One region of the Clostridium sp. BJN0013 genome, then DNA from elsewhere that is predicted to be linked to it. Evidence: a T-box and tRNA genes for the amino acid it is inferred to sense, from the RefSeq annotation. Region 1 holds a T-box; the other regions hold tRNA genes.
The links. A T-box is a leader RNA that pairs with one kind of tRNA and senses whether it is charged. The one in region 1 lies ahead of ileS (isoleucine--tRNA ligase), so its partner is inferred to be a tRNA-Ile.
Positions count from the first base shown of each region.

Region 2: it has a tRNA-Ile gene. The T-box ahead of ileS (isoleucine--tRNA ligase) is inferred to sense a tRNA for this amino acid. The anticodon was not compared.
Region 3: it has a tRNA-Ile gene. The T-box ahead of ileS (isoleucine--tRNA ligase) is inferred to sense a tRNA for this amino acid. The anticodon was not compared.

Region 1 is NZ_CP162495.1:238,340-246,072, forward strand. It holds gene AB3K27_RS01420 (anaerobic ribonucleoside triphosphate reductase) at 1-1,616, shown strand, start outside; gene nrdG (anaerobic ribonucleoside-triphosphate reductase activating protein) at 1,773-2,297, shown strand; gene AB3K27_RS01430 (ArsR/SmtB family transcription factor) at 2,332-2,697, shown strand; gene AB3K27_RS01435 (MBL fold metallo-hydrolase) at 2,764-3,396, opposite strand; gene AB3K27_RS01440 (N-acetylmuramoyl-L-alanine amidase) at 3,623-5,422, shown strand; T-box leader at 5,504-5,728, shown strand; gene ileS (isoleucine--tRNA ligase) at 5,893-7,733, shown strand, end outside.
Region 2 is NZ_CP162495.1:3,939,776-3,947,508, reverse strand. It holds rRNA gene AB3K27_RS20455 (23S ribosomal RNA) at 1-1,615, shown strand, start outside; rRNA gene rrf (5S ribosomal RNA) at 1,727-1,843, shown strand; tRNA gene AB3K27_RS20445 (tRNA-Ile) at 1,853-1,929, shown strand; tRNA gene AB3K27_RS20440 (tRNA-Ala) at 1,933-2,008, shown strand; gene fusA (elongation factor G) at 2,286-4,376, shown strand; gene AB3K27_RS20430 (hypothetical protein) at 4,521-4,760, shown strand; gene AB3K27_RS20425 (histidine phosphatase family protein) at 4,864-5,499, shown strand; gene AB3K27_RS20420 (CtsR family transcriptional regulator) at 5,668-6,153, shown strand; gene AB3K27_RS20415 (UvrB/UvrC motif-containing protein) at 6,209-6,757, shown strand; gene AB3K27_RS20410 (protein arginine kinase) at 6,760-7,733, shown strand, end outside.
Region 3 is NZ_CP162495.1:3,947,554-3,955,286, forward strand. It holds rRNA gene AB3K27_RS20455 (23S ribosomal RNA) at 1-1,237, opposite strand, end outside; tRNA gene AB3K27_RS20460 (tRNA-Ile) at 1,543-1,619, opposite strand; tRNA gene AB3K27_RS20465 (tRNA-Ala) at 1,626-1,701, opposite strand; rRNA gene AB3K27_RS20470 (16S ribosomal RNA) at 1,812-3,322, opposite strand; gene murD (UDP-N-acetylmuramoyl-L-alanine--D-glutamate ligase) at 3,935-5,311, opposite strand; partial or broken gene tnpA (IS200/IS605 family transposase) at 5,952-6,409, shown strand; gene AB3K27_RS20485 (glycine--tRNA ligase) at 6,708-7,733, opposite strand, start outside.

The DNA.
Region 1 (7,733 bases):
ATCTAACTATTAACTGCCTTCATATACCAACTAAAGAGATGCTTTTACATGGATTCAATACAGGGTATGGTAATATTAGAACTCCAAAGAGAATAGAATCTGCAGCGGAACTTTCCTGTATATTATTGCAATCATCTCAAAATGATATGTTTGGTGGACAGTCTCATCCCGATTTTGATAATGATATGGCTGTTTTTGTGGAACCTACAAGAAAGGAAATAATACAGTATCTCAGGGAAGTAGGGGTAGAAGAGCATAGGCTAAAGGAGATTTCGGAAAAAAGATTAAGAAAAAATGTAGAGCAGGCTATGCAGGGAATAATTTATAATTTAAATACTATGCATTCAAGAGCAGGTTCACAAGTGCCTTTTAGTTCAATAAATTTAGGCATACCAAGATCTAAAGATGCAGCTTTAGTATGTGAGGTATTTTTAACTGAATATGAAAAAGGATTGGGAAAAGGAGAACAGCCTATATTTCCCAACATAATATTTAGAGTTAAAAAGGGAGTAAATAAAGATCAGTATGATCCTTATTATTATCTGTTTAAAATTGCATGTAGGGTAGCTTCAAAGAGAATGAATCCTACTTTTATGAATTTGGATGCTGATTTTAATAAGATGTATTATGATAAAGGTGTAATACCAGCTACTATGGGATGTAGAACTTATGTTTGTTCAAATGTAAATGGAGAACCAGGAACAAAAGGAAGAGGAAATATAGCACCGGTAACAATCAATTTACCTCGATTGGGGATTATGGCTAAAAAAAATGTGGATAGGTTTTTTGAGTTATTAGATAATAAGTTGAATTTAGCTAAAGAATCTTTAATGCACAGATATGATATTTTAAAAAGGTTAAAAGTTAAGGACTTACCTTTTGTAGTAGGTCAGGGGCTTATGAAAGGTTCTGAAGATTTAAAATTAGATGATTCTATAGAGCCTGTATTGAAGCAGGGTACCTGGGCTATAGGATTTATCGGACTTGCAGAGACGTTAATTGCACTAACGGGAAAACATCATGGTGAGGATGAAAATTCAAGAGAACTTGGGGTAAAGATAATTTCTTATATCAGGAAATATACAGACAAATTTATAGAACAAACTCATTTGAACTGGAGTTGTTATGCTACACCTGCAGAGGGTTTAAGTGGGAAGTTCATATTACAGGATAAAAAAATATTTGGAGAAATACCAGGTGTAACAGATAAAGATTATTACACTAATTCTTATCATATACCTGTAGGATTTCCAATATCTATAAAAGATAAGATAGATATTGAAGCTCCTTATCATAAAATTTGTAATGGTGGACATATAAGTTATATAGAAATAGATGATTATCCATCGGAAGAAATTATTAGGGATATAATCAATTATGCCTATGATAATACAAATATATCCTATATGGGAATAAATTTTCATATAAGATATTGCAGGGAATGTGGTACTTATTTACATGGGGAAAATAGATGTCCTCACTGTGGTAGTAGTAACATACAGGGCATATCTAGGGTAACTGGATATTTATCCTTAGATGAAAGATTTGGGGAAGGAAAAACGGCAGAAAGAAAGGACAGAATAGCACAAGGTAGTAATAAAATAGTATATTATTAAATCAATATATTGGAAAAGATAAATTTGTCTATTTTACGTAATGATTTTTACAGGAAATTCTGTGTATATGTAAAAACATTAAGTAAAATAGACCGGGTTTTAGTTCATTATTTACTTAATTTATTTAATATATTTTAATAAGGAAGTGGAATAATAATGAATAATAAGGTTAGATTAGCAGGTATTGCCTATGAAAGTCTTGTAAATGGACCTGGCATGAGGAGAGTATTTTTTGCACAAGGATGCAGACATAACTGCAAGGGATGTTTTAATCCATCTACCCATTGTTTTAATGGAGGAGAATTAAAAGATATAAATGTTTTAATCCATGATGTGAAGGTTAATCCTCTTATAAAGGGAGTTACCTTCTCGGGTGGTGATCCTTTTGAACAGGCAGAAGCTTTTGCATATATGGCCCATAAGATTAAAAAATTAAATTTAAATATATGGTGTTATACAGGATATACATTTGAATATATATTAAATAGTAAAGGTAACAAGTCATGGCAAGAGCTATTAAGAAATATAGATGTATTGGTAGATGGAAAATTTGAAGAAGATAAAAAAGATGATAGATTGAAATTTAAGGGTTCTAAAAATCAAAGAATTATTGATGTGAAGAAAAGTTTACAATATGGCAATACTATAATTAAGAACTTTAAGTTGAAAGATTATAGATAAATATAATATAATATTTCATAATGAGGTGGTATTTTTGAAGGATGATTTGAAGATTGAAGTTTGTTCCTGCACTGAAATTAATAAACAAAATATAGAATATGTGAAAGAAAATATGTTAAGTGAAAAAACTTTTATGAAATTATCAGAGCTTTTTAAAATATTAGGTGATTATACAAGGATTAAAATAATATATTCTTTATTTAAAAAAGAGCTATGTGTATGTGATATAGCAGAAGTAGTTCAAATGAGTCAATCTGCTATATCACATCAATTGAGAATTTTAAAAGCTGCCAGGCTGGTTAAGTTTAGAAGAGAAGGAAAATCTGTTTATTATTCTTTGGATGATGAACATATAGATAGATTATTTAATGCAGGACTAGAACATGTGGAACACAATTAAGATTTCTAAAGATTTAAAATAATTTTTAGAAATCTTTTCATTTAAAATATAGATATGTTTTGTATTTTAAATGAAATCAAGTACAGTAACCACATTATAATGAGATAATTTATTTTCTATAATTAAGGTATTACTTTTAATTCTCTTTCCGTTTTTCATATATTTAAGAAATTGATCTAATCCTTCCAACTCAAAGGTTAAATGAGAGGTTTTATAATGCATGGGAATTACTATGTGGCTGTTGATAGCTTTAGCTAACTTGGCAGCTTCCCTGCCGTCTATAGTAAAATTACCTCCTATAGGAATTAGAAGTACATCAACATTACCTAATTCTTTTAATTCATTCTCAGTCAATATATAACCTATATCTCCCAAGTGACATATTCTATAACCATCCATTTCTATAATGAATATTATATTCTTTCCTCTTTTAGCACCCTGTACTTTGTCATGATAAGAAGGTATACCTGTAATATTTACTCCAAATAAATTATAGGAACCTACACTATTTATAAGATGTTTATATTTTATTTTTTCAGTATAGCAGTGATCAAAATGATTGTGACTTGTAGTAATTATATCAACTTTCCCTTGAAAAGTATTATATCCAACAGTTTCGTCGAAGGGATCTGTCAAAAGTTTGTTTCCTTTTGAATCTTTTAATAAAAAACAAGAATGGGCTATCCATTTTATTTCCATGAGAGTATTTCCTTTCTTTATATATATTTTTCCTGAAGAGGAATTATGGCAATTAGTGTAAAAAATAAACCACTAAAGTTAATATTTAAATATAGTTAACTTTATTTATAAAAATCTATAAAATTAACCTTTTTTATATTATAATAGTATATGTTACATGTAAAATTTTATAGATGTAAGTTTTTAAATTTTATTATCTAGAAATTTATGATAAGGAGGTGATTATTTGAAAGATACAAAAGTTTATAAAATTATGTTGATAAGTTTTATATTTATGTTTATGGCTTTTGTAAAAATCGATATTGTTCATGCTTCTGCATATGATGGAACGGTTATAGGAAAAGATGTAGAAATTAATAAGTCATGGAAAATAAAGTTTAATATGCAATTGGATAAAAATACAGTAAATGATTCAAATATAGTAGTTATAGATAGTGATGGGAATTCTGTTCCAATATCTGTGCAATTGCAGGATAATGGAAGTGATTTGGTAGTTGCACCTAAAACTCAGTATACCTATGGTAAAACTTATAATTTAATTGTGAAAAGTGGATTGAAGTCTATAAGTGGCAAAAGCTATGGTGAATCTAAAATGCAATTTAGTGTAAAATCAAATCCAACTTCTAGTGCAAAATATACAGTTACTATTGATGCAGGTCATGGAGGAAATGATAAAGGAAATATTAGTGGATCAGGTTTAAATGAGAAAGATGTGAATCTATCTGTAGCGTTAAAAGCAGGAAATATATTAGAGCAAAATGGAATAAATGTAGTGTACACTAGAAAAGATGATAATATTTCCTGGGATAGTAGCTCAGATTTAAAATCTCGTTTTGATATAGCAAATAATGCAAAGTCAGATATGTTTGTTACTATACATTGTAATTCTTATGCTGAAAATTCAGCAGTAAATGGTATAGAAACTTATTATGCAGGTTATAGTGATGAAGCTAAAAATATTGCTCAAAAAATCCAAAATGAAATGGTAAGCTATACTGGACGTGTGGATAGGGGTGTTAAAGAAGGACAGCTCCAGCATGAAATACTTAGGGGAACCTTATCACCGGCTGTTATGGTAGAGTTAGGGTTTATGACTAATTCTGAGGAAAGTAGTTTACTTGGAAGTGACGATTATCAAAATAAAAGTGCAGCTGCTATTGCAAATGGAGTTTTGGAATCCTTAAGTTCCTTAAATGAAAATAAAGAACTAACGGTAAGTTCCATATCAGATCTAGCCAATCAGATAACTGAGGGGGATGAGTACTCTCTTCCAATTAGTGTACAAGCTACTATGAGCAATGGAACTACTCAAAAAATAGGTGTCATATGGGATTCAAAGGAAGTGGATTCGTCTAAAATTGGTACATTTACATATAAAGGCACTGCGGCAGGATATGATAAAGAAGTGACTCTTACTTTATCTATAGTTGCGAAGGCCCAACAAACACCACCTTCAAATACGGCTCCTATAATAGTTATAGATCCAGGACATGGAATGGGAAGTGATGTTGGTGCTACTGGAATAAATGGACTTCAAGAAGATGATATTACACTGTCAGTAGGTTTGAAAACAGGTAAAATACTTGAGGAGCATGGAATAAATGTAGTATATACAAGAACAACAGATATGCGTTCTACTTCAATGAGTGTTTCAGAAAGTCTTCAAAAACGTTGTGACACATCAAATAGTGTCAATGCTAAATATTTTGTATGTATTCATACTAATTCTTTTGATAGTTCTTCAGCTAATGGTACGGAGACTTTATATTATACAGGAAATGAAGAGGGTAGAAAGTTAGCCACATATATACAAAATAGCATTGTAGAAGAAGTAGGAACTTATAATAGAGGCTTAAAAGATGGAAGTTGGCTTTATATTGCAAGGAATACAACTGCACCGGCAGTATTGACAGAATTAGGTTTTGTAACAAATCCTGAGGATGCTGCAAAATTAAGCAGTGATGAATATAGAACAAAATTTGCACAAGCTATAGCTGATGGAATACTGAAAGCACTTGGGTACTAAGAGTTTAAAAATTTTCTTGCAAATAAATTGACAAGAAAATTTTCATATAATATAATAGAGAAAAATTCAATAGTAAACATTTTAAAAACTTTGAACAGGAAAAGTATTTAGGTTTATATCATTTACAGAGAGCGGCCAATGGTGAGAATCCGTAGGATAATTTAAAGAAAATCACCTGGGAGTTTGAGGATTGAAAAGTAGTTAAATATCTGAGTAAATTTTTACGTAATTCTGCGTTAGAGAATACCATGTTAGTGTTTTAAAAATTACCATAGGTGGTATAACGAATTTAACTTCGTCCTATTTGGATGAAGTTTTTTTATTGTAAATAATCTACATAGAGATTAATTTAAATAACAATGTTTTAAATATGAATATAACTGTATGCATTTTAAATAGCATATTTAAGCTATGTATAAAACAAAATAAGTAGTAAAAAATTAACAATAAAGATGAAAGGAGTTCAATTTATGTATAAAAAAATTGATAATAATAAAAGTTTTGTACAGATGGAAAAAGATATTTTGAAATTATGGCAGGATAAAAAAGTAGTAGAAAAAAGTTTTAGTTCCAATAAGCAGGGAGAGTATTTCACTTTTTATGATGGTCCTCCAACTGCCAATGGAAAACCTCATATAGGACACGTTTTGACTAGAGTTATAAAGGATCTTATACCTAGATATAAATCTATGAAGGGATATAGGGTCTTAAGAAAAGCCGGTTGGGATACCCATGGGCTTCCTGTTGAACTAGAGGTTGAAAAAAGTCTTGGAATCTCAGGGAAACCTCAAATTGAAAAATATGGTGTAGAGGAGTTTATAAAAAAGTGTAAAGATAGTGTATTTACTTATGTAAATCAATGGAGAAAGATGTCTGATAGAATAGGCTTTTGGGTAGATATGGATGACCCATATGTAACTTATCACAATGATTATATAGAGTCAGAATGGTGGGCTTTGAAACAAATATGGGATAAAAATCTTTTATATAAAGGACATAAAATAGTACCTTATTGTCCTAGGTGTGGTACTGCTCTCTCTTCACATGAAGTTTCACAAGGGTATAAGGATGTAAAAGAAACATCAGTATATGTCAAATTTAAAATTAAAAATGAAAATAAATATATTCTTGCATGGACTACAACTCCATGGACATTACCCAATAACATGGCTTTGACAATAAATAAAAGTTATGATTATGTAGAAGTAATCAATGATGGAGAGTGCCTGATATTAGCGGAAGGACTTCTTGAAAAGTTAGAAGGGGAATATGAAGTTGTAAAGAAATTTAAAGGTGAAGAAATGCTGGGAATAGAGTATGAACCTATGTTTAATTTTACACCTTTTGAGGGGAAAGCCCATTATGTTGTTCATGGTGATTATGTAACCCTGACAGACGGTACTGGAATCGTGCATACAGCACCTGCATTTGGTGAAGATGATAGTATTACATGTAAAAAGTACGATATACCTATGATAAATTCTGTAACTACACAGGGAAAATTTAAAGAAGAAGTTACTCCGTGGAAGGGACTCTTTGTAAAAGATGCGGATCCCCAAATAATAGCATACTTAAAGGAAAAAAATATATTATATAAGGCAGAGAAATTTACTCACTCTTATCCATTCTGCTGGAGATGTGATACACCACTTCTATATTATCCAAGAGATACCTGGTTCATTAGAATGTCAGCTATGAGGGATAAACTTATTAAGAATACTAATGATACAAACTGGTATCCGGACAATATAAGGACAGGAAGATTTGGAAAATTTGTTGAAGGGGTAATAGATTGGGGACTTAGTAGAGAAAGATATTGGGGTACACCGCTGCCTATATGGGAATGTGAGTGTGGTCATAGGGAATGTATAGGAAGTATTGCAGAATTAAAGGAAAAGGGAATTGATGTACCAGATGACATAGAGCTTCATAAGCCATACATAGATGAAGTTAAATTAAAATGTGATAAATGCCAGAAGGAAATGGAAAGGGTACCAGAAGTAATTGATTGTTGGTTTGACTCAGGATCTATGCCTTTTGCACAGCATCATTATCCATTTGAAAATAAGGAGCTTTTTGAAAAAAATTTTCCAGCTCAGTTTATATCTGAAGCTGTAGATCAGACTAGAGGATGGTTTTACACTCTTATGGCAATATCTACAGTATTATTTGATAAAAGTTCCTTTGAAAATTGTCTGGTTTTAGGACACGTATTGGATAAACATGGTCTTAAGATGTCAAAGCACAAGGGAAATGTATTGAGTCCTGAAGTGGTACTAGAGAATGAAGGAGCAGATGCTACTAGGTGGTA
Region 2 (7,733 bases), 400 kb from region 1:
TGGCATAAGTAGCGAGAAATAAGTGAGAATCTTATTGGTCGAAAACCTAAGGGTTCCCGGGGAAGGTTCGTCCGCCCGGGGTAAGTCGGGACCTAAGCCGAGGCCGAGAGGCGTAGGCGATGGACAACCGGTTGAAATTCCGGTACCACATTTTTGCGAAAAAGAACAGAAGGGATGACGCAGAAGGATAGGATGTGCACACGAATGGATGTGTGTCCAAGGAGTGAGGGAGGAGATAGAGGAAAAACCATATGTCCGGTAATCCTGAGCTTTGAAGGGGAGTCCGCAAGGGCGAGTATCTGATTTCACACTGCCAAGAAAAGTCTCTATGGAGCAGGAATGTGCCCGTACCGCAAACCGACACAGGTAGGTGAGGAGAGAATCCTAAGACCATCGGAAGAATTGTTGTTAAGGAACTCGGCAAATTGACTCCGTAACTTAGGGAAAAGGAGTGCCACGGAAGTGGCCGCAGAGAAAAGGCCCAAGCAACTGTTTATCAAAAACACAGGTCTCTGCTAAAGCGAAAGCTGAAGTATAGGGGCTGACGCCTGCCCGGTGCTGGAAGGTTAAGGGGACTGCTCAGCGAAAGCGAAGGCAAGAACTTAAGCCCCAGTAAACGGCGGCCGTAACTATAACGGTCCTAAGGTAGCGAAATTCCTTGTCGGGTAAGTTCCGACCCGCACGAATGGCGTAATGATTTGGGCACTGTCTCAACAACAAATCCGGCGAAATTGAAGTGCAAGTGAAGATGCTTGCTACCCGCGATTGGACGGAAAGACCCCGTAGAGCTTTACTGCAGTTTATCACTGAATTTTGGTATTGCCTGTACAGGATAGGTGGGAGGCAGGGAAAGAAGTGCGCCAGCATTTGTGGAGCCAACGTTGGGATACCACCCTGGCAGTACTGAAATTCTAACCGGAGTGCATGAAACTGGACACGGGACAATGATAGGCGGGCAGTTTGACTGGGGCGGTCGCCTCCAAAAGAGTAACGGAGGCGTACAAAGGTTCCCTCAGAAGGGTTGGAAATTCTTCGGAGAGTGCAAAGGCAAAAGGGAGCTTGACTGCGACACAAACAGGTGGAGCAGGGACGAAAGTCGGGCTTAGTGATCCGGTGGTACCTCGTGGGAGGGCCATCGCTCAACGGATAAAAGCTACCTCGGGGATAACAGGCTGATCTCCCCCAAGAGTTCACATCGACGGGGAGGTTTGGCACCTCGATGTCGGCTCGTCGCATCCTGGGGCTGGAGTAGGTCCCAAGGGTTGGGCTGTTCGCCCATTAAAGCGGCACGCGAGCTGGGTTCAGAACGTCGTGAGACAGTTCGGTCCCTATCCGTCGCGGGCGTAGGAAATTTGAGGGGAGCTGTCCCTAGTACGAGAGGACCGGGATGGACTGACCGCTGGTGAACCAGTTGTTCCGCCAGGAGCACAGCTGGGTAGCTAAGTCGGGAAGGGATAAACGCTGAAAGCATCTAAGTGTGAAGCCCACCCCAAGACGAGATTTCCCATGGCGAAAGCCAGTAAGACCCCTCCGAGAAGAGGAGGAGATAGGTCAGGGGTGTAAGCATGGCAACGTGTTAAGCTGACTGATACTAATAGGTCGAGGGCTTGACCAAAATATATTTACTGTGCAATTTTCAGAGGATATAAGTTTTCTGAAGAAAAGTATTGACAGGTAGCAGTTATGACAGTATAATATAAAACTGTAGTGAGAAAAATGATAAAAATCTGGTGGCAATAACGTGGAGGCAACACCCCTTACCATTTCGAACAGGAAGGTTAAGTTCCACAGTGCCCATGGTACTGCAGGGGAGGCCCTGTGGGAGAGCAGGTCGCTGCCGGGTAAAAAATAAGGATCTTTAGCTCAGTTGGTTAGAGCAACCGGCTCATAACCGGTTGGTCCGGGGTTCGAGTCCCTGAAGGTCCACCATATGGGGGTATAGCTCAGCTGGGAGAGCATCTGCCTTGCACGCAGAGGGTCAAGAGTTCGAATCTCTTTATCTCCACCATAACGAGTAACAATTTTGTTGCTCGTTTTTTTATGTTTAAATTTATCAAATTTGTGTATTTAGAGATATGATATGGAAATTTTGAATACATTTTATCATTGAATAAAATGTAATATATGTTTAAAATAGAAGCATAATATTATTATGAAAATTATTATGAAAATTATTTGATTTTTAAAAGGAATTTTTAATTATTAAGTAGAATATGATATAAATAGAATATAATTAATGAAGTAAAATATATAAATTAAATGTAAAGTACAAGGAGGAATTGCCTATGAAAACATATTTAACAAAAAATTTAAGAAACATAGGAATTATTGGACATAGTGGTTCTGGAAAGACCACATTGACAGAAGCGATACTTTACCATACAAAAACTATAGACAGATTAGGAAAAATTGAGGATGGAAATACAACTAGTGATTATGAGCCAGAAGAAAAGAAGAGACAAATATCTGTATCAACCTCAATAGCTTCATGTAAATGGAAAGATGTAAAAATAAATTTAGTTGACATGCCAGGATATTTTGATTTTATAGGAGAAACTTTTCAAGGATTAAGAGCAGTTGATTTAGCTATAATTGTTGTATCAGGTGTGTCAGGAATCCAAGTAGGAACTGAAAAGTCTTGGGATTATGTAAACAAGGAAGAGCTTCCAAGGGCATTTTATATAAATAAATTAGATAGAGAAAATTCAGATTTTGATAAAGTATTGACTGATCTAAAAGAAAAGTTTGGCTTATCCGTAGTGCCTATTCAATATCCTGTAGGTAAAGAAAATAATTTTAAAGGTATTGTAAACGTTATTTCACGAAGGGCCAAAATATTTGATGAAAAAAGTAAAACAATGAAGGATGTGGATATTCCAGAAGATATTCTAGAAAAAGTTAATGATTGTAAAAATATGATTATGGAGGCTGTGGCAGAAACAGATGAAGAGCTTCTAGATAAATATTTTAATGAAGGTACTTTAAGTGATGAAGATATCTATACGGGACTGATAAATGGTTGTACTAAAGGAGAAGTAGTTCCTGTAATGTGTGGTTCTGCCGCTAATGTAATAGGAGTTGAAACTCTGCTTGAGAATATAGTTCAGTGCTTTCCATCTCCAGCAGATGTGGAATCTATTACTGCTAAAAATTTAAAAGATAATTCTGAAATTACAATTAACATAGATGAAAAAGAACCTTTTTCAGCATTTGTTTTTAAGACTATAGCTGATCCTTTTGTAGGAAAATTATCTTTGTTTAGGGTTATGACAGGAAAATTGAAATCCGATATGACAGTGTATAATGCTAAAAAAGATAAAAGTGAAAAGATAGGATCTATGTATTTTTTAAAGGGTAAGCAACAAACATCTACATCTGAAATAATAGCAGGTGATTTGGGTGCTGTAGCTAAATTACAATTTACAAGTACGGGAGATACTTTATGTGAAACTTCATTTCCTATTATTTTTGAAGATATCAAATTTCCACCAGAGGTAATAGCAAAAGCAGTTTTACCTAAATCAAAAAATGATGAAGATAAGATATTAAGTGGATTAAATAAATTGTTGGAAGAAGATCCTACTTTTAAAGTAACTAGAGATATGGAGAATGCAGAAGTAATAGTTTTTGGAATGGGAGAAACACATACGGATATAATATCTTGTAAATTGAAATCTAAATTTGGTGTAGATGTTATTTTGCAAGATCCCAAGATACCTTATAGGGAAACTATAAAAAAAGCTTCTGATGTGCAGGGTAAACATAAAAAACAGTCTGGGGGACATGGACAATATGGAGATGTAAAGATTAGATTTGAACCTAGGGTAGATGGAAAAGATGATTTAGAGTTTGTGGATAAAATAGTGGGAGGAGTAGTACCAAGGCAGTATATACCAGCTGTTGAAAAAGGACTTAGGGAATGCATAAATCAGGGAGTTTTAGCTGGATATCCTGTAATAAGATTAAAAGCTATTCTTCATGATGGATCTTTCCATCCTGTAGATTCTTCAGAAATGGCGTTTAAGACAGCTGCTTCTATTGCATATAAGAAAGGATTATTAGAAGCTGAACCTGTACTGTTAGAGCCAATTGTACACTTAGAAGTATCTGTTCCTGAATATTACATGGGGGATATAATAGGAGATATAAACAAAAAAAGAGGAAGGGTTCTTGGGATGAATTCTTCTGGAGAGAATCAAGTAATAATAGCAGAAGTGCCTCAATCAGAAATGTTTAGGTATGCTACGGATTTGAGATCTATGACTCAAGCTAGAGGAGATTTTACTATGAGATTTGAAAGATATGAGGAGGTTCCACCTCTTCAAGCTAATAAAATAATAGAATCCAGGAAAAATGAAAAAGTTAAGGATGAATAGTTCAAAGGGGCTTTACGTAGCTAACCGAATAGTTGGCTGTGTAACAGTCCCTTTTTAAATTAAAATAATATGAATATTTTGATTCACTAAACTAAATAATAATTTTATCAGTTAGTCTAATGTATTTAGTTAAGGAGAGATTGTATGTCCAAATACAAGATGAATATAATAGGAAAAATTAGTTTAGAGGATTATAGCAGCATACAAGACTATATATCAATAGTAAATAGAGATGATGATTTAACCATAGTTATAGATAAAAATGATGATGAAAATATAAAAATTATATGTAATATGTTAGAAAATAAAAATTTTATAATTAATTCAAGTAAAGTTCGTAGCAAAGATAAATATTATATAAAAGCATTTAAAAATATAGATTAAAGTATAATTTTTCAGTTTATTATGTGATATAATAAAAAATTATAAGAGCTTATATAAAAATTTTAATATATAATATTTGTTAAATTAAAAGGAGATAAATACTATGATTAAATTATATATGGTAAGACATGGAGAAACTATATGGAATATAGAAAGAAAAATGCAGGGTGGTACAAAAGATTCACCTCTAACTAAAAAGGGTATTGAACAAGCTAATTTATTAAAAAATAGAATGGAGAATATAAATTTTGATATAATATATTCAAGTCCATTAGAAAGGGCAGTAAAAACTTCTAGAATAGTAGCGGCACAGAGAAATGTACCTATAATAAAAGATGATAGGCTTATGGAAATAGACATAGGAGAATGGGGAGGATTAACCAAAGAACAAGCTCGAGAAAAAAATCCAGAACAACTTAATAATTTCTGGACAAACCCTAAAATGTATGTTCCCGATACGGGAGAAAGTTTTATACAGGTAAAAATTAGAGTAGTATCTTTAATTAAAGAAATTATTAATAAGCATGAAGGTAAAAATGTCTTAATCGTTACTCATACTGTAGTATTAAGAATTATGATGGCGTATTTTGAAAATAGACCTTTAGATAAATTATGGGAAGGTTCTTACATTCATCAGGCAAGTTTAAGTGAAGTTGAAATAGAGAATGGACACTATAATATTTTGTTATATGGAGATACATCACATTTAGGGGAGATAAAAAGTATAAATACAATATAAATAATATAAAATTTATAGTATATCTTAGAAATATGGAGAAAAGTATATTTAAATTTAGTATTTGACTAAAAAATACTAAATTTAAATATATATGAATATTGATTTAAGATTCAATTAATAATATTATTAAAGAAAGTCAAAGAAAGTCAAAGTCAAGAAGGTGATGGGTTGGCAAGATTATCAGATATAATAGAAGAGTTTATAAAAGATATGTTTAATAACAGTAATAATAATGATCAACTGCAGATTGGAAGAAATGAATTGGCAAATTATTTTAGCTGTGCTCCTTCACAGATAAACTATGTATTAACTACTAGATTTACTACAGATAAAGGATATTATATAGAGAGTAAACGAGGAGGGGGAGGATATATAATTATAAAAAAAGTAGAACTTAACTGTAATAAGAATTTACTTGATATTATAATGGAAAAGATAGGAGATGGTATAACTTATAATGCTGGAGTACAAATTATAGAAGGATTATTTGAGGAAGAAATCATAACAGAAAGAGAAGCTATAATATTAAAGGCAGTTATAAATGATAGAACATTAAATACTGTAATGGAAAATAAGAATAAATTAAGGGCAGATATATTGAAAGCTTTGATGCTTGTTATATTTAATACCCCTAAATTTGTTATTAATAGATAAATATGTGATATAATAATTAGTATAATATTATATTTGCATGTATAGGAGTGATGATATGCTTTGTGATATATGTAAAAAAAATGATGCTACAGTTCATGTAACAAAAATAATAAATGGACATAAACAAGAGATCAATCTGTGTGAAAAATGTGCAAAGGAGAAGGGAGAATTAAGTTTTGTACCCCCAATAGACTTTGTTTCTTCATTTGGATTTCAGAATATTTTAAGTGGAATTATGGATTATATGAGTAGTGGAAATAATGAGCAGTACAAAACTTTTGATATACGTTGTAAGAATTGCAATACATCCTATAGTGAATTTAAAAAGACAGGGCTTGTAGGATGTAGTGAATGTTATAAAAATTTTAGTAATATTTTAGAACCGATAATTAAAAGAGTACAGGCAAATTTAGATCATACAGGTAAAGTTCCTAAAAAAACGGGAAGAAATATTATAGAGAAAAAAAATCTTCTAAAATTAAAAGAAGACCTTCAAAAAGCAGTATCTTTAGAGGAATATGAAAAAGCTGCCACTATAAGAGATAGAATAAAAGAGATTGAAAAAGAAATTTATTTAGATGAAGACAGCAAGAAGGAGGAGTAGTTATGAATAATTGGATGACTACTTATGAAAGTGATAATTATGGCTTGGTAATAAGTAGTAGGATAAGATTAGCCAGAAATTTAGCTAAAATTCCTTTTTCACATAAATTAAATATAGAAGAAAGTAAAAAGATAATTAAAGATGTAGAAAATGCTTTTTATACATCTTCAAATACCAAAGAAAAGTTTAGAAGTAATTATTTATGGGATAGAAATGACAATGATAAAAATATTTACTTAGAAAAACATCTTATAAGTAAAGCTTTGATAGATAATTCATCTAAAGCAGCTTTTATATTAGATGATAAAGAAACCATAAGTATTATGATAAATGAAGAAGATCATGTCAGAATTCAATGTATAACAGGAGGCCTAAATTTAGAGGAATTATATGATGTAAGTGAAAAAATAGATGATCTGTTAGAAGAAAATTTGGAATATGCTTTTGATGAAAAACTAGGATATTTAACAGCATGTCCTACTAATGTAGGAACAGGACTTAGGGCTTCTGTTATGCTTCATTTACCTTCACTTTCTTTAAATAATCAAATAAATGGATTGTTAAATGCATTAGCTCAAGTTGGTATGACCATTAGAGGATTATATGGTGAAGGTTCAAAAGCTATAGGGAATATATATCAGATTTCCAATCAGGTAACTTTAGGACGTAGTGAAGAAGAGATATTAAGTAATTTAAAAGCTTTAGTTCTTCAAATAATAAATCAAGAAATAATTTCTAGGGAAAATCTTATGAAGAAATATAAATATGAGTTAGAAGATAAAATTTATAGAGCATTTGGAATATTGAAGTCTGCAGTACTTCTAAACTCAAGTGAATGTTTAAAACTTTTATCAGATGTAAGATTGGGAGTAGAGATGGGGATAATTAAAGATGTAAATGGTATGACTTTAAATAAACTCTTGGTGGAAACCCAGCCAGCTACAATACAGAAAATATACGGAGAGAGCTTATCAAA
Region 3 (7,733 bases), 390 kb from region 1:
CTGCCTGTGCAGCATGCTCCCCTACCGCCCTTTCAGGCCCATAGCTTCGGTGGTAAGTTTTAGCCCCGGACATCTTCGGCGCATGACCTCTTGACTAGTGAGCTATTACGCACTCTTTAAATGTATGGCTGCTTCTAAGCCAACATCCTAGTTGTCTTCGATATCACACATCCTTTTCCACTTAACTTACACTTCGGGACCTTAGCTGGTGGTCTGGGCTTTTTCCCTTTTGACTACGGATCTTATCATTCGCAGTCTGACTGCCGGGATTCAAGTATATGGCATTCGGAGTTTGATAAGGTTCGGTAACTGTTGTCAGCCCCTACCCCATTCAGTGCTCTACCTCCATTACTCACTCCCGACGCTAGCCCTAAAGCTATTTCGGGGAGAACCAGCTATCTCCGAGTTCGATTGGAATTTCTCCGCTATCCACAGCTCATCCCATGGTTTTTCAACACCAACGTGGTTCGGTCCTCCACGGAATTTTACTTCCGCTTCAACCTGGCCATGGATAGGTCACCCGGTTTCGGGTCTACAGCATACAACTCCCCGCCCTTTTCAGACTCGGTTTCCCTTCGGCTCCATACCTTAAGTATTTAACCTTGCTGCATGCCGTAACTCGCTGGCTCGTTCTACAAAAAGCACGCCGTCGTACTTTAACGTACTTCGACTGTTTGTGGACACACGGTTTCAGGTTCTCTTTCACTCCCCTCCCGGGGTTCTTTTCACCTTTCCCTCACGGTACTCCTCCTCTATCGGTCACCAGGTAGTATTTAGCCTTGGGAGGTGGTCCTCCCTGCTTCCCACAAGGTTTCTCGTGTCTCGTGGTACTCCGGTACAGGTTATTTCGTTTCTGCTTTTCACTTACAGGGCTTTTACCTTCTGCGGCTCATCTTTCCAGTTGTATTCAGTTAAGCTTCCACAATTTTTTTTACCTGACCTCTACCCCGGAAACAAGTTTCCGGTTTGGGCTCTTTCCCTTTCGCTCGCCGCTACTTAGAAAATCGATTTTTCTTTCTCTTCCTCCGGGTACTTAGATGTTTCAGTTCCCCGGGTTTCCCTCTGCAGACCTATATATTCACCCTGCAGTACCTATTGTTTTTTAGGTGGGTTTCCCCATTCGGATATCTCTGGTTCTCTGGCTATTTGCGCCTACCCAGAGCTTTTCGCAGCTTATCACGTCCTTCTTCGGCTCCTGGTGCCAAGGCATCCTCCATGCGCCCTTTGTAGCTTGACCTTTGGTTTAAAAATTGCTACTAACTTCGCACAGCTGCGTCAAATGCCTCACTGTGGTGCTCATTTACATAAGTAAATTCCGCTCCTCCTTCGGCCTTTTCCTTGCCGTACTCGTTATTACCAATTTTTATCCTTAGTTATTTATTACAATGTAAACATAACTTTAATTATACTTACTACTACAAAGGTTATTTCTAACCTTAGCTTTACTTCTTTTATTTACTGTGCAATTTTCAAAGGACAAAATTCTTTCAATTCACAGTGCACAATTTACAATGTGAATTATAAATATTTTTTTCTTGTACTTGGTGGGCTTAAATGGACTCGAACCATCGACCTCACGCTTATCAGGCGTGCGCTCTAACCAGCTGAGCTATAAGCCCATAACATGGTGGAGATAAAGAGATTCGAACTCTTGACCCCCTGCGTGCAAGGCAGGTGCTCTCCCAGCTGAGCTATACCCCCAAATTAACTAGAAGGATATGATCCCTCAAAATTAAACAGAATAAATGGTAACTTACTTATCTATATTCCCCAGCTTTTAAGGCAAGCCTTCCTGCCTTTCGACTCCTTAGAAAGGAGGTGATCCAGCCGCAGGTTCTCCTACGGCTACCTTGTTACGACTTCACCCCAATCACTAACCCCACCTTCGGCCGCGTCCTCCTTGGTTAGACTACGGACTTCGGGTGTTGCCAGCTCTCATGGTGTGACGGGCGGTGTGTACAAGACCCGGGAACGTATTCACCGCGACATGCTGATTCGCGATTACTAGCAACTCCAACTTCATGCAGGCGGGTTTCAGCCTGCAATCCGAACTGGGAGCAGTTTTTGAGATTTGCTCCTCCTCGCGGTATTGCTTCTCTCTGTTCTGCCCATTGTAGCACGTGTGTCGCCCTGGACATCAGGGGCATGATGATTTGACGTCATCCCCACCTTCCTCCACGTTAACCGCGGCAGTCTTGTTAGAGTGCCCACCTTTCTGTGATGGCAACTAACAACAGGGGTTGCGCTCGTTGCAGGACTTAACCTAACATCTCACGACACGAGCTGACGACAACCATGCACCACCTGTCTCCCTGCCCCAAAGGGCTTCCTCCATTACAAGTTATTCAGGGGATGTCAAGTCCAGGTAAGGTTCTTCGCGTTGCTTCGAATTAAACCACATGCTCCGCTGCTTGTGCGGGTCCCCGTCAATTCCTTTGAGTTTTAATCTTGCGATCGTACTTCCCAGGCGGAGTACTTATTGTGTTTACTGCGGCACAGGAGGGGTCGATACCCCCTACACCTAGTACTCATCGTTTACGGCGTGGACTACCAGGGTATCTAATCCTGTTTGCTACCCACGCTTTCGTGCCTCAGCGTCAGTTACAGTCCAGAGAACCGCCTTCGCCACTGGTGTTCTTCCTAATCTCTACGCATTTCACCGCTACACTAGGAATTCCGTTCTCCTCTCCTGCACTCTAGATATCCAGTTTGAAATGCACTGCCCGGGTTAAGCCCGGGTCTTTCACATCTCACTTAAATATCCGCCTGCACACCCTTTACGCCCAGTAATTCCGGACAACGCTCGCCACCTACGTATTACCGCGGCTGCTGGCACGTAGTTAGCCGTGGCTTCCTCTTCCGGTACCGTCATTATCGTCCCGGATGACAGAGCTTTACGATCCGAAAACCTTCTTCACTCACGCGGCGTTGCTGCATCAGGCTTTCGCCCATTGTGCAATATTCCCCACTGCTGCCTCCCGTAGGAGTCTGGACCGTTTCTCAGTTCCAATGTGGCCGTTCACCCTCTCAGGTCGGCTACGCATCGTCGCCTTGGGGGGCTTTTATCCCTCCAACTAGCTAATGCGACGCGGGCCCATCTCAAAGCGGATTTCTCCTTTAAGGTATCCTCCATGCGGTTTTTACCTTCTATGCGGTATTAATCTCCCTTTCGGGAGGCTATCCCCCTCTTTGAGGCAGGTTACCCACGTGTTACTCACCCGTCCGCCGCTATTCCACCCCCGAAAAGGCTTCCTCGCTCGACTTGCATGTGTTAGGCACGCCGCCAGCGTTCGTCCTGAGCCAGGATCAAACTCTTATTTTAAAAGTTTTATTTGACTCTGTTGAAAATTACTATTAGCTTCGCCCAGCTTCGTCAAATGCCTCATTCCGGTGCTCAATTACACAAGTAAGTTCCGCTCCTCATTCAGCCTTTTCCTCGCTGTACTCGCTACTAGTAATTTTAGTATATCTCTTTCAGCAAAATACTGCTTAAATATACTACACTACGAAATTACTTCCTCTACTGCTCTCGCAGCTCAAAAGAATTGCTGGTTTATTCTTAATAAATAAGTTTACCTATCTTCTTTATTCTGTTTAATTTTCAAGGATCACATGCCATTTTTATTCAACAGCTTTTGTAGTTTATCATATACTCTTAACTTTGTCAATAAATTTAAAAAAAATTTTTATAGACAAAGTCATTTATCAACTTAATGACATTTGATATAATACCACAACTTAATTTATATGCTATACACATAACCATCATACATCCTATTTATCTAATCAATTCTATTAATTCCTACGAAAAACTATTATATTCATATAAAGATACACTAGGAAACGTTATCGTATATACTTTACACCAGCTCTAAATAAAAAAAGAAAAACTTACTATAAAAGTTAGTTTCTCTTTTAAAATACCCTACACTAATTACATATCATTCACTATTTCTTTAAACATATTTCCTCTTATTTCAAAATTAGCAAACATATCAAAACTAGCACAAGCAGGAGATAAAGTAACTACATCACCCTTATGGGATACTTTCCTTGCTAAATTTACTGCTTCTACTAGAGAATTTGCCATTATAATGGGTATGTGAATGTCTTTTTTTAATTTAAGGTTTTCAAAGGCTTCTTTTATTTTATATTTTGTAGCTCCCACAAGTATTAAAGTTTTAATTTGTAAATATCCTTCTTCAGCTAAAATATCAAAAGGTATTTTTTTGTCATATCCACCAGCTATTAATATTACAGGTTTTTCAAAAGCTTTAAGTCCTGCCAATGTTCTGCTAGGACTTGACGCAATAGAATCATTATAATATTTTACTCCATCTACTTCCCTTACAAATTCACACCTATGCTCCACTCCCGAAAAAGTAATAGCAACTTCTCTCATACTTTCAATACTTACATCATCTTTTAGGGCACAAAAGGCTGCCAAAAGATTTTCTACATTGTGCATTCCTTTAAGTTTAATTTCTGATAATTTACATACTTCATCTCTATCTATATACAAACTACCTTCATTTAAATATCCACCTTTATTTAATTTTTCTTTACTACTAAATTGTCTAATCCTGCCTAAGGTCTCTTTCGCCATAGAGTTTGTTAAGTTATTATCCTTATTTAATACTAATAGATCTGAATTACTTTGATATTTAAATATATTCTTTTTAGCCATTATATATTCTTCCATGTCTTTATGAACATCCAGATGATTAGGACTCACGTTAGTTATAACTGCTACTTGAGGTGAAATATCCATAGTCATTAACTGAAAACTGGATAATTCAAGTACAACTCTATCATCATTTTCTATTTCTTCTACTTTAGAAAATAAAGGAGTACCTATATTTCCTCCTATCCAACTTTTATAACCTTGCTTTTTTAAAATATTATACATAAGTGTAGTAGTAGTAGTTTTTCCATCACTTCCAGTTATACCATATATTTTAGCAGGACAATATCTTATAAACTCTTCCATTTCAGAGGTTATATATGCTCCCTTTTTCTTAGCTTTTATAAACGCAGGACTATCTATTCTCATAGAAGGCGTTTTAAATATTATATCAAAATCACTTAAGCCATTAAGATATTTTTCACCCAACGCCAAACTTACACCTTTTTCTTTCAATTCTTTAACTACTTCTCCAATCTCATCTGAATTTTTTTTATCAAAAGCACTTACTTTAGCACCTAATTTTAATAAAAAATCAATCAAAGGTCTATTACTTATTCCTATTCCTACTACTCCTATTTTTTTATGTTTTATAAATTGTTTAAAGTCATCAAAATTTCTTTTCATTTAAGAAAACCTCCAAAATAAGCCTATTACAATCAAGTGATTATTAGGTTCAGGTGGAGTTTGCTTATAAGAAATGCTTTTTCCATCTGAACCTTAAAAGAACTTATCCAGGCACATAGCAGTGCTTATATCCCACTTTAAAGAATATGGGAACATTAGTTAATTGCCGCGTTCGGATAAATTTATACTTAATTATATAATAACATAATATTTCATAAAAGCCTATGCTGATAGTGTAAATATTGGAAATAAAATCGATATGATTTTATGAAAAATATAATATATATTTACTCTTAAAATGAAATTGTCGAATAAAATCAAAATTATATGAAAATATTTAATTTACTGATTTTATGTTTCACTATTGAAAAATATCATTCACTTGTGATATACTTTACTTGTGTCGTAAGAAAACATTAATATAATTCCCCAAGTTTTAATTAAACATATAACATATCCCCATGATTAAACCCTAATTTACCGGACTTTGGTCCGGTAAGTTTTTTGTATCTAGAATACCACAGGTTTTACCTGTGGTTCCGGAAAGCTTATAGCTATGAGTAGGAAAAAGAAAAACTCCAATATAAAATAGAAGTAGGTTTGCCAACCACAACTAAAATATATTGGAGGTGTGTCCGAAATGGACAATAGTAGTTTAGCACACAGCAAGTGGAATTGTAAATATCATATAGTTTTTGCACCAAAGTATAGGAGACAAATAATATATGGAAAGATAAAAGCGGATATAGGTGTAATCTTAAGGAAACTATGTGAACAAAAAGGGGTTAAAATTATTGAGGCTAATGCATGTAAAGATCATATACATATGCTTATAAGTATACCACCTAAATTAAGTGTATCGCAGTTTATGGGATATCTTATATGATTTTTGACAGACATGCAAATTTAAAATATAGATATGGAAATAGACAGTTTTGGTGTAAAGGGTACTATGTTGATACTGTAGGAAGGAATAAAAAAGTCATAGCAGAGTATATAAAAAATCAGATACAGGAAGATTTAGCATACGAACAAATGAGTTTGAAAGAATATATTGACCCGTTTACGGGTGAGACAGTAAAAAAAGGTAAAAAATAAAGCACCTTTTAGGTGCAGCCTGTAAAGGCATATGCGGTTGGCACACCGTTCAGTGTGCGAGTAGCACAGCCAGTAACATGCCCTTATAGGGCTAGAGCAAACCACCCGTTTTACGGGTGGTGATGATTGTCGTAAAATATTTATTCGAAGGCGACAATCAGCTGACGCCCCCAGCTTCTTTAAAGTGAAGGATGAACACTGCTATGCCCATAGATAAGTTCTTCTAAGGTTCAAGATGAAGAAAAAAGTATTCCTCATGTTGAACCTTAGAAGAACTTGATCAATATTGATATATTTACTAAAACTGTATCTTTTCTTGTATGAAATCTCTCAATTCATTTATTTTTACTCTAAATTGTTTCATGGTATCCCTATCCCTTATAGTAACAGTGTCATTATCCATGGTATCAAAATCTATAGTTATACAATAAGGTGTACCAATTTCATCCTCTCTTCTATATCTTTTACCTATGCTTCCTGCATCATCATAATCCACATTAAAATCTTTTTTTAAGATATTATAAACTTTTAAAGCTTTTTCTGATAACTTTTTACTTAAAGGTAAAATCGCAGCTTTAAATGGAGATATAGCAGGGTGGAAATGTAACACTGTTCTTAAATCTCCTCCCTCTAGTTCTTCTTCATCATAGGCATCAACTAAAAATGCAAGTACTGCTCTATCAGCTCCCACAGAGGGTTCTATGCAATAAGGTATATATCTTTCATTAGTACTTGGATCTAAATAAGTCATATCTTTTCCCGAATGGTTTTGATGTTGAGTTAGATCATAATCAGTTCTATCTGCTATACCCCAAAGTTCTCCCCATCCGAATGGAAATAAATATTCAATATCTGAAGTGGCATTACTATAATGGGAAAGCTCTTCTTTTTCATGAACTCTAAATCTTATATTCTCCTCTTTTATACCAAGCTTTAATAAAAAGTTCCAACAATACTCTTTCCAGTAATTATGCCATTCCAAATCAGTATCAGGTTTACAGAAAAATTCTAGTTCCATCTGTTCAAATTCTCTAGTTCTAAAAGTAAAATTTCCTGGAGTTATTTCATTTCTAAAAGCTTTTCCTATCTGAGCTATTCCAAAAGGTATTTTTTTTCTACTTGTTCTCTGAACATTTTTGAAATTCACAAATATACCCTGAGCTGTCTCTGGCCTTAAATATATTTCTGCTTTTGAATCCTCCGTAACTCCTTGAAAAGTCTTGAACATAAGATTAAATTGTCTTATGTCCGTAAAATTTGTTTTTCCACAATCAGGACACACGATATTATTATCATCTATATATTTTTTTAATTTTTCATTGCT